Regions from separate parts of the Streptomyces sp. NPDC059092 genome, predicted to be linked through region 1. Evidence: riboswitches for the same ligand, from Rfam matches in the RefSeq annotation. Region 1 holds a riboswitch; each other region holds the start of a gene.
What was found. Region 1 has a riboswitch for thiamine pyrophosphate ahead of thiC (phosphomethylpyrimidine synthase ThiC). Riboswitches for the same ligand answer to the same signal wherever they lie in the genome.
Positions count from the first base shown of each region.

Region 2: another riboswitch for thiamine pyrophosphate. It lies ahead of thiO (glycine oxidase ThiO); the one in region 1 lies ahead of thiC (phosphomethylpyrimidine synthase ThiC).
Region 3: another riboswitch for thiamine pyrophosphate. It lies ahead of ACFXPL_RS27960 (thiamine ABC transporter substrate binding subunit); the one in region 1 lies ahead of thiC (phosphomethylpyrimidine synthase ThiC).

Region 1 is NZ_JBHZEJ010000007.1:32,885-36,137, forward strand. Features, by position in the region: gene ACFXPL_RS06505 (YibE/F family protein) at 1-890, opposite strand, end outside; TPP riboswitch at 1,031-1,175, shown strand; gene thiC (phosphomethylpyrimidine synthase ThiC) at 1,168-3,081, shown strand; gene ACFXPL_RS06515 (hypothetical protein) at 3,190-3,253, opposite strand, start outside.
Region 2 is NZ_JBHZEJ010000032.1:75,715-78,967, reverse strand. Features, by position in the region: gene ACFXPL_RS20080 (NAD(P)/FAD-dependent oxidoreductase) at 1-1,227, opposite strand, end outside; TPP riboswitch at 1,365-1,478, shown strand; gene thiO (glycine oxidase ThiO) at 1,476-2,804, shown strand; gene thiS (sulfur carrier protein ThiS) at 2,816-3,016, shown strand; gene ACFXPL_RS20065 (thiazole synthase) at 3,022-3,253, shown strand, end outside.
Region 3 is NZ_JBHZEJ010000060.1:15,374-18,626, forward strand. Features, by position in the region: gene rlmN (23S rRNA (adenine(2503)-C(2))-methyltransferase RlmN) at 1-1,049, shown strand, start outside; TPP riboswitch at 1,089-1,214, shown strand; gene ACFXPL_RS27960 (thiamine ABC transporter substrate binding subunit) at 1,305-2,429, shown strand; gene ACFXPL_RS27965 (ABC transporter permease) at 2,603-3,253, shown strand, end outside.

The DNA of each region.
Region 1 (3,253 bases):
GCCGAGGTCTGCGTCACCGTCACATCGTCGAGCACACCGAGCGAGCCGATGATCACCCCGGCCAGCAGGAGGCCGCTCATGTCGATCTCCGGGTAGAGGCCATGGATCAGCCCCGTGTTGTCATCGGTGTTCCCGGTCAGGCTCGCCCAGCCGATGAAGAGCGACCCCAGCAAGCCGATCAGCAGCAGCGAGATCAGGGTGCCGAGCACCGCCACCGAGGTACGGGCCGTCAGGCCGTGGCACAGATACAGCGCGACCAGCATGATCGCGCTCGCCCCCACCACCGCTACCACCAGCGGATTCGAGCCCTGGAGGATCGCCGGCAGGATGAACAGCGTCAGGATCGCGAACGAGACGACGAGCGCGACCAGCGCCATGACCCCCCGCATCCGTCCCACCACGATCACCGCGAGCGCGAAAATCCCGGCCAGCAGCGTCAACGGGAACTGGCGGTCCACATCGGACACCGAGTACTGAAGATCCCGGGGCGCGTCCGGCGCATAGGCGACCACAACGCCCTGTTTCACGTGAAACTGCCGCGGCGCGTCCGGCTGGACGATCTCGACGAAAGTGTGACCCTTCTCCTTGCCGTTCTTCAGCTCAACCGTCGCCTTCTTGCACTCGCCGGTCTCCTCCCGCACCGCCTCGCGGCCCTGGGGCGTCGAGGTGTCACCTGTCGACGGCACCTGGGAGGCGTTCACGTCCTTGCAGGCGACCCGCTCGATCTGGACGACCTGGCCCTCGAAGGTCTGCCGGTCGAAGCCCACACCGGTCCGCTCGTGCGCGGGCGCACCGCCCGGCCAGAGCACGGCAAGCCCGACCACCACAGCGGCCGCGAACGGAATCAGCACCGCCGCGATCACCTTGCGGAGGTGCCGGGAGACCGGCATGGCGGGGCCATGACTGTGCGAGTGGCCGTGCGGCTCGTGAGTCTGTGTGGGTGGGGTCACCGACCGATCATCCCAAGAAGCCGGAGGAAGCGGGGGGCCCTCTGTTCAGCGTGCCCGATATGACGCTAGCGTGGAGCCACCTTTGCACACGCGGGAGCTCGGAGCACCGGGCTGAGAGGGCGCTGACGTGTAGTCCCGGGGACGATTCCCCGGACACCTGCGCTGCGCCGACCGCTGAACCTGTTACCGGGTAATGCCGGCGTAGGGAGTAGGTCTCATGACCATTCAGGACGCACACACGCCTGCCTCCGGCTCGGAGGACACCAGCGCGGACCCGGCCCCTTCGGGCGGGACCGCGGACGGGCGGTCCATCGGCTGGCACAAGGGATACATCGAGGGCTCCCGCCCCGATCTCCGGGTGCCGGTCCGCCAGGTCCACCTCACCAACGGCGAGGACGTCACGCTGTACGACACCTCGGGGCCGTACACCGACCCCACCGTCGACACCGACGTGCGCCGCGGCCTCGCGCCGCTGCGGGAGAACTGGATCATCGGCCGCGGCGACACCGAGGAGTACGCGGGTCGTCCGCCACGCCCCGAGGACGACGGGCTCAAGCACACCTCCCCGCGCGGGGGGCTGCTCCGGAGCGGGGCGGCCGATCTGCGGGGTCTCGACGCGGTCTTCCCGGGGCGGCCACGCCAGCCGCGCCGGGGCCGCGAGGGCCGGGCGGTCACCCAGCTCGCGTACGCCCGCCGGGGGGAGATCTCCCCGGAGATGGAGTACGTCGCGATCCGCGAGAACGTCTCCCCCGAGGTCGTCCGCGAGGAGATCGCCGCCGGCCGCGCCGTGCTGCCGGCCAATGTCAATCACCCGGAGATCGAGCCGATGATCATCGGCAAGCGGTTCCTGGTGAAGGTCAACGCCAACATCGGCAACTCCGCGGTCACCTCCTCCATCGAGGAGGAGGTGGAGAAGATGACATGGGCGACCCGCTGGGGCGCGGACACCGTCATGGATCTCTCCACCGGCCGCAACATCCACACCACCCGCGAGTGGGTGCTGCGCAACTCCCCCGTGCCCATCGGCACCGTGCCGCTCTACCAGGCGCTCGAAAAGGTCGACGGCAAGGCCGAGGAGCTGACCTGGGAGATCTACAAGGACACGGTGATCGAACAGGCCGAGCAGGGCGTCGACTACATGACGGTCCACGCCGGTGTCCTGCTGCGCTATGTACCGCTCACCGCCCGTCGCAAGACCGGCATCGTCTCGCGCGGCGGCTCGATCATGGCCGCCTGGTGCCTCGCGCACCACAAGGAGTCGTTCCTGTACGAGAACTTCGACGAGCTGTGCGAGATCCTCGCCGCGTACGACGTGACGTACTCCCTCGGCGACGGCCTGCGGCCGGGCTCCATCGCGGACGCCAACGACGAGGCGCAGTTCGCCGAGTTGCGCACGCTGGGCGAGCTGAACACGATCGCCAAGAGCCACCACGTACAGACGATGATCGAGGGCCCGGGCCATGTCCCGATGCACAAGATCAAGGAGAACATCGACCTCCAGCAGGAGATCTGCGAGGAGGCGCCGTTCTACACGCTCGGCCCGCTGACCACCGATGTGGCCCCGGCGTACGACCACATCACCTCCGGGATCGGCGCGGCGATGATCGCGTGGTGGGGTACGGCGATGCTCTGCTACGTCACCCCCAAGGAACACCTCGGCCTCCCGGACCGCGACGACGTGAAGACGGGCGTGATCACGTACAAGATCGCGGCTCATGCGGCGGATCTCGCCAAGGGGCACCCGGGGGCGCAGGAGTGGGACGACGCGCTGTCGGACGCCCGGTTCGAGTTCCGGTGGGAGGACCAGTTCAATCTGGCGCTCGATCCGGACACGGCACGGGAGTTCCACGACGAGACGCTGCCGGCGGAACCCGCGAAGACGGCGCACTTCTGCTCGATGTGCGGCCCCAAATTCTGCTCGATGAAGATCTCGCAGGACATCCGGCGCAGGCACGGCGGCGAGATGACGGGCGGCGCGGGCGAGGCCGGCGCTGGCTCGGACGGTGCGGGCGAGGCCGTTGCGGATGGCTCGGACGGGGTGCCGGCCGACGAGATCGAGGCGGGCATGGCGGAGAAGTCCAAGGAGTTCGCCGCGGCCGGCAACCGGGTCTATCTGCCGCTGGTCGACTGACCGTTACGGCGCCGGGGCCGCTCGCCTGTTACGGACCCACCCGAGGCCCCCACGGTCCCGGGGGCGGCCCGACGGCGGGCGCCGGCAGGCCCGGGGCGCCCGGCCGGGTCATTCCGGCCGGTGCTCCGGGCCGCCGAAGTCGGGGCTGGTGAAGTCGGGGCCGCTGAAGTCC
Region 2 (3,253 bases), on a different contig from region 1:
CTTGCGCAGCGGTACCGCCGGGTCGGCCGTCAGCCCCGGGTCGAGGCGCCTCCCCGCCTCGATCAGCTTGCGGCCCTGCGCCAGGTCACGGGGTCTCCCGACAGCCAGCAGCGCCACCAGGACACCGTCACGCAGCCAGACCGCCGACCAGGCCGCTCCCGCCGGGTCGCCGCGCCGCACCAGGGTGTCGGCCGCCGCCTGGTGGCCCGCGTACTGGACGAACCGGCCGAACTGCTCCGACCAGAAGTACGGCACGGGATCGTAGACCCGGTCGGTCTCGCCGACGGCCTGCGCGGCCACCGTGAGCGGGCCCTGGAGCGCGTTGTCCCAGTGGTGGACGAGCAGCCGTTCGCCGTAGCGCGCCGACGGGAAGGACGCACAGTCACCGACCGCGTACACGTCGGGCAGCGAGGTGCGCAGCCGCTCGTCCGCGGTGACCGAGCCGTCCGCGCCCAGCGCGATGCCCGAGCCCGCGAGCCAGGCCGTCGCGGGCCGAGCGCCGATGCCGACCACCACCGCGTCGGCGGGGAGCCGGCGGCCGTCGGCGAGGACGACCTCGCCCTGCTCGACGCCGGCCACCCGCGCGTGTGTCAGCAGCGTGGCGCCGCTCTTCGCGTACCAGCCGGTCATGGGGGCGGCGACCTCGGCCGGCAGGGCGCCGGGGAGCGGCCGGTCGGCAGCCTCCACGACCGTCACGGCGCATCCGGCCTCACGGGCGGCGGTGGTGAACTCCGCCCCGATCCACCCGGCGCCCACGACCACGACCCGCTGCCGCCGCTCCAGCACCGGGCGCAGCCGCTCGGCGTCGTCGAGCGTGCGCAGCGGATGGACGCCTGGTACCCCCTGCGTGCCGGGCAGTACGGCGGCCTCGGCCCCGGTGGCGATGACCAGCACGTCGTACGGGACGGGCCCGGCGGTGGTGTCGATCTCCCGGGCGGACGGGCGCAGCCCGGTGGCCTTGCGGCCCACTACGAGGTCGACGGCGAGAGCTTCGAAGTCGATGTCGAAGGCCGATCCGTCGGCCTGGCCGAGGAGCACGGCCTTGGAGAGCGGGGGCCGGTCGTAGGGCGGGTGCGGTTCCTCACCGATCAGGGTGATCCGGCCCTCGTACCCCTTCTCGCGCAGGGCCACGGCGGTCTGTACGCCCGCCATGCCCGCGCCGACGACGACCACCCCGGGCCCATCCGCCCGCCCGTCCTGTCCGTGTTCCTGCCGCTGTTCGCTCACCCGGTCACCTTAGAGCGGCGCGGGGCCCGGGCCGCTTCAAGGTGGCGGGACCGCCGGGAGGACGAGTCCGTCCCATGAACGGGCCACCAGCGGCGCTCCCTTACCGTGCCGCACACCGCGCGTTAGGCTGGCCGTCGACACTACCTCGCGGGAGTCCGGACGCACCGGGCTGAGAGGGAGGCTGGAGCGGCCTCCGACCGTACGAACCTGATCCGGGTCATGCCGGCGAAGGGAGGGGCTGGACGCCCATGCAGTCATCCCAACCGCGACCTCGGCGGTCACCTCGGGAAGAACCGCCCCACGGAACACGGCGGGCCGTTTCCCCATCCCCTACGGGGTACGACGTCCTCGTCGTCGGGGGCGGGATCATCGGCCTGGTCACGGCTTGGCGGGCGGCGCAGCGCGGGCTGCGTACCGCCGTCGCCGACCCCGATCCTGGCGGCGGCGCGGCGCGCGTCGCGGCGGGCATGCTGGCCGCCGTCACCGAACTCCACCACGGCGAGCAGACCCTGCTCGGCCTCAACCTCGCCTCCGCCGAGCGGTATCCCGCGTTCGTCGAGGAGCTGGAGGAGGCGAGCGGCCGGGACACCGGCTACCGCGCGTGCGGCACGCTCGCCGTGGCGCTGGACTCCGACGACCGGGCCCAGCTCCGTGAGCTGCACGCCCTCCAGGTGCGCTCGGGGCTGACGTCCGAGTGGCTCACTGGGCGCGAATGCCGGCGCCTGGAGCCGATGCTCGCGCCGGGCGTACGTGGTGGTCTGCGGGTCGACGGCGACCACCAGATCGATCCGCGCCGGCTCGCGGCGGCGCTCCTCAGCGCCTGCGAACGGGCCGGGGTGGTCTTCCACCGCGCCTGGGCGCGGCGGCTCTCCGTCGTACGGGACCGGGCCGCCGGCGCCTTCCTGGCCGACGGCCACGAGCTGAGCGCCGACCGGGTGGTGCTGGCGGGCGGCAGCCTCAGCGGCTCGCTGGCGGGCGTCCCCGCGGAGGCGGTGCCGCCCGTACGGCCGGTCAAGGGGCAGGTCCTGCGCCTGGCGGTGCCCCGTCCGTACGCGCCCTTCCTGTCCCGGACGGTACGGGCCGTGGTGCGCGGCTCCCAGGTCTATCTCGTGCCGCGCGAGAACGGCGAGCTGGTCATCGGCGCGACCAGCGAGGAGCTGGGCTGGGACACGACGGTCACGGCGGGCGGGGTGTACGAGCTGCTGCGCGACGCGCACGAGCTGGTGCCCGGCATCACCGAACTGCCGCTCACCGAGACCCGTGCGGGGCTGCGCCCCTGCTCGCCGGACAACGCGCCGCTGCTCGGGCCGACCGTGCTGCCGGGGCTGTCGCTGGCCACCGGCCACCACCGCAACGGGGTGCTGCTGACGCCGGTCACCGGTGACGTGCTGGCGACGGTCCTGACGACCGGTGAACTTCCGCCCGGGGCCGCGCCCTTCACCCCGCTGCGCTTCACCCGTGCCGCGTCCGGCTCATCCGGCGCGTCCGCGTCCCCCACCGCGACCGGCTCACCCCACGCGGCCGGCTTCCCTACCGCGACCCCTTCTCCGTCCGCATCCCTGGAGCAGTCCGTATGAACACCGCCGTGATGTACGTCTCCGTCAACGGCGAGCCACGCGAGTTCGCCGCCGCGACCACGCTCGACACCGTCGTCGCGACCCTCACTCCGGCGCGCTCCGGGGTGGCCGCCGCCGTCAACGAGACAGTGGTCCCCCGTACCCGCTGGTCCGGTACCGCGCTGAGCGACGGCGACCGGGTGGAAGTCCTCACCGCTGTCCAGGGAGGCTGACCGGCATGGCCGACGACCTGCTCACCATCGGCTCCACCACCTTCGCCTCCCGGCTGATCATGGGGACGGGCGGGGCGCCCAGCCTCGACGTCCTCGAACGTTCGCTGATCGCCTCCGGCACCGAACTGACCACGGTCGCGATGCGCCGGCTCGACCCCACCGTGCAGGGCTCCGTGCTCTCCGTGCTGAACGCGCTGGGCATCCGTCCGCTGCCCAACACGGCGGGCTGTTTCACCG
Region 3 (3,253 bases), on a different contig from region 1:
GGCATCTCGCCGACCTCACCCCCGCCGAGCGCCGCGAGGCCGTCGCCGCCATCGGGGAGAAGGCGTTCCGCGCCAAGCAACTGTCGCAGCACTACTTCGCGCGGTACGCGCACGACCCCGAGCAGTGGACGGACATCCCGGCCGCCGCGCGGCAGAAACTCGCGACGGAGTTGCTGCCCGACCTGATGTCGGTGGTGCGACACATCTCGTGCGACGACGACACGACCCGTAAGACGCTCTGGCGGCTGCACGACGGCACGCTCGTCGAGTCCGTACTGATGCGCTATCCCGACCGGGTCACCATGTGCATCTCGTCGCAGGCGGGCTGCGGGATGAACTGCCCCTTCTGTGCGACCGGACAGGCAGGTCTGGACCGCAATCTGTCCACTGCGGAGATCGTCCACCAGATCGTCGACGGGATGCGCGCGTTGCGCGACGGCGAGGTCCCTGGTGGCCCCGCACGGCTGTCCAACATCGTCTTCATGGGCATGGGTGAGCCTCTCGCCAACTACAAGCGCGTCGTAGGCGCGATCAGGCGGCTCACCGACCCTGAGCCGGACGGCCTGGGCATCTCGCAGCGTGGGATCACCGTCTCCACGGTCGGTCTGGTGCCCGCGATGCTGCGCTTCGCCGACGAGGGCTTCAAGTGCCGGCTCGCGGTCTCCCTGCACGCCCCCGATGATGAGCTGCGCGACACGCTCGTTCCGGTCAATACGCGCTGGAAGGTGCGGGAGGTGCTGGACGCCGCGTGGGAGTACGCGGAGAAGTCCGGCCGCCGGATCTCCATCGAGTACGCCCTGATCCGTGACATCAACGACCAGGCGTGGCGAGGCGACCGGCTGGGCCGGCTCCTCAAGGGCAAGCGGGTACACGTCAACCTGATCCCGCTCAATCCGACGCCGGGCTCGAAGTGGACGGCGTCACGCCCGGAGGACGAGAAGAAGTTCGTCGAGGCGATCGCGGCGCACGGCGTGCCGGTGACCGTACGCGACACGCGAGGTCAGGAGATCGACGGGGCGTGCGGACAGTTGGCCGCCACGGAGCGCTAGCGCGGCCTGGGGGTAACCTTGGCTCGAAACGCATTGCATATTTTCCGACAGGGGAGCGCCACAGCGCTGAGAGTGCGGCACATGTCCGTGAGAGCGGGCAGCGGTCGCAGACCCTCTGAACCTTGCCCAGGTCATTCTGGGTAGGAAGTTCGGACATCACTCAAGCTGTTGCGCCCTGCCCGAGGTCCGGTCCGTACAGACGACCGGCCCTGGGTGGGGCCGCGTCTTCTCCTGGACATCCCAGGAGGAAAACCAGTGGGCACCATCCGTACCCGTACCGGCGTCAGAAACGCGGCGTCCGCGGCGCTCGCCGCGGCACTCGGCATCGCGACCCTCGCGGCCTGCGGCGGCTCCGATGGCTCCGCGTCGTCCGGCGGCGGGAGGAGCGACGGCGCGCAGTCCAAAACCGTCACCCTCGTCAGCCACGACTCGTTCAACGCGTCCCCCGCGGTGCTGAAAGAGTTCACCAAGGAGACCGGCTACACCGTCAAGGTACTGAAGAGCGGCGATGCCGGCGAAGCACTCAACAAGGAGATCCTCACCAAGGGATCGCCCCAGGGCGACGTCTTCTTCGGCGTCGACAACACCCTGCTCTCCCGCGCCCTCGACAACGGTCTGTTCACGCCGTACGAGGCGAAGGGGCTGGACCGGGTCAACTCGACCGCGCGGCTCGACAAGGAGAAGCACCGGGTCACGCCGATCGATACCGGCGATATCTGTATCAATTATGACAAGAAGTATTTTGCGGACAAGAAGCTTGAGTCGCCGCAGTCCTTCGAAGACCTGATCAAGCCCCAGTACAAGAACCTCCTGGTCACCGAGAATGCCGCGACGTCCTCGCCCGGCCTCGGCTTCCTCCTGGGCACTGTCGCGCACTACGGGGACAACGGCTGGCAGGACTACTGGAAGAAGCTCAAGGCCAACGGTGTCCAGGTCGTCGACGGCTGGGAGCAGGCGTACAACGAGAGCTTCTCCGGCTCCGCGGGCGGCAAGAAGGCCAAGGGCGACCGGCCGCTGGTCGTCTCGTACGCCTCCAGCCCACCCGTCGAGGTGCTGTACGCGAAGCCGCAGCCCCAGGAGGCACCGACAGGGGTCTCCACAGGCACCTGCTTCCGGCAGACCGAGTTCGCGGGGCTGCTCGACGGTGCGAGGAACGTGGCCGGCGGCAAGGCCCTGCTGGACTTCCTGATCAGCGAGAAGTTCCAGGCGGACATGCCGCTGAACATGTTCGTCAACCCCGTGGTCAAGGGCGTCGCCCTGCCCGAACTGTTCACGAAGTTCGGCGCGACCGTGGACCGGCCGGAGACCGTCGCGCCTGACCGAATCGCCGCCGGCCGTGAGCAGTGGATCCAGTCGTGGTCCTCTCTCGTAGTGAAGTAACCGCAGGAGTGAAGGGCGGGTCGGCGGACGAGGACGACCTGGCCGGGCGAGGCACCTTGCGGCGCCGTGGCGGCGTACGGCGCCTCCTGCAGGGCGGTCTGCGGGGCGCTTTGCGAGGCGAGGAAGGGCGGGGGCGTGGTCGTGGGTACGGAAGCGTCGTGCGCCTCGCCCTCATGGCCGGGCCCCTCGCCTTCTTCGCGGTCTTCTTCGCCTATCCCGTGGCCGCGATCGTCGGCCGCGGCCTCAAGGCGGACGGTGCCTGGCAGTTCGGGCGCGTCGGCGACGTACTGAGCCGCCCAGACATCCTCGGCGTTCTGTGGTTCACCACATGGCAGGCGCTCGCCTCCACCGCGTTCACGCTGCTGATCGCACTGCCCGGCGGCTACGTCTTCGCACGCTTCACCTTTCCGGGGAAGCAACTCCTGCGCGCAGTGGTCACCGTGCCCTTCGTGCTGCCCACTGTTGTCGTCGGTACCGCCTTCCTGGCGCTTCTCGGGCGCGGTGGACTTCTTGACGACCTCTGGGGTGTACGGCTCGACACCACTGTCTGGGCGATCCTTCTTGCCCATGTCTTCTTCAACTACGCGGTGGTCGTACGCACCGTGGGCGGCCTGTGGTCACAGCTCGACCCGCGCCAGGAGGAAGCCGCGCGCGTCCTGGGCGCCGGACGCCTCGCGGCGTGGCGGCACGTGACCCTGCCCGCACTCGCCCCCGCAGTCGCCGCCGCCGCGCTGATGGTCTTCCTCTTCACATTCACCTCCTTCGGCGTCGTACAGATCCTCGGAGGACCCGGCTTCTCCACCCTCGAGGTCGAGATCTACCGG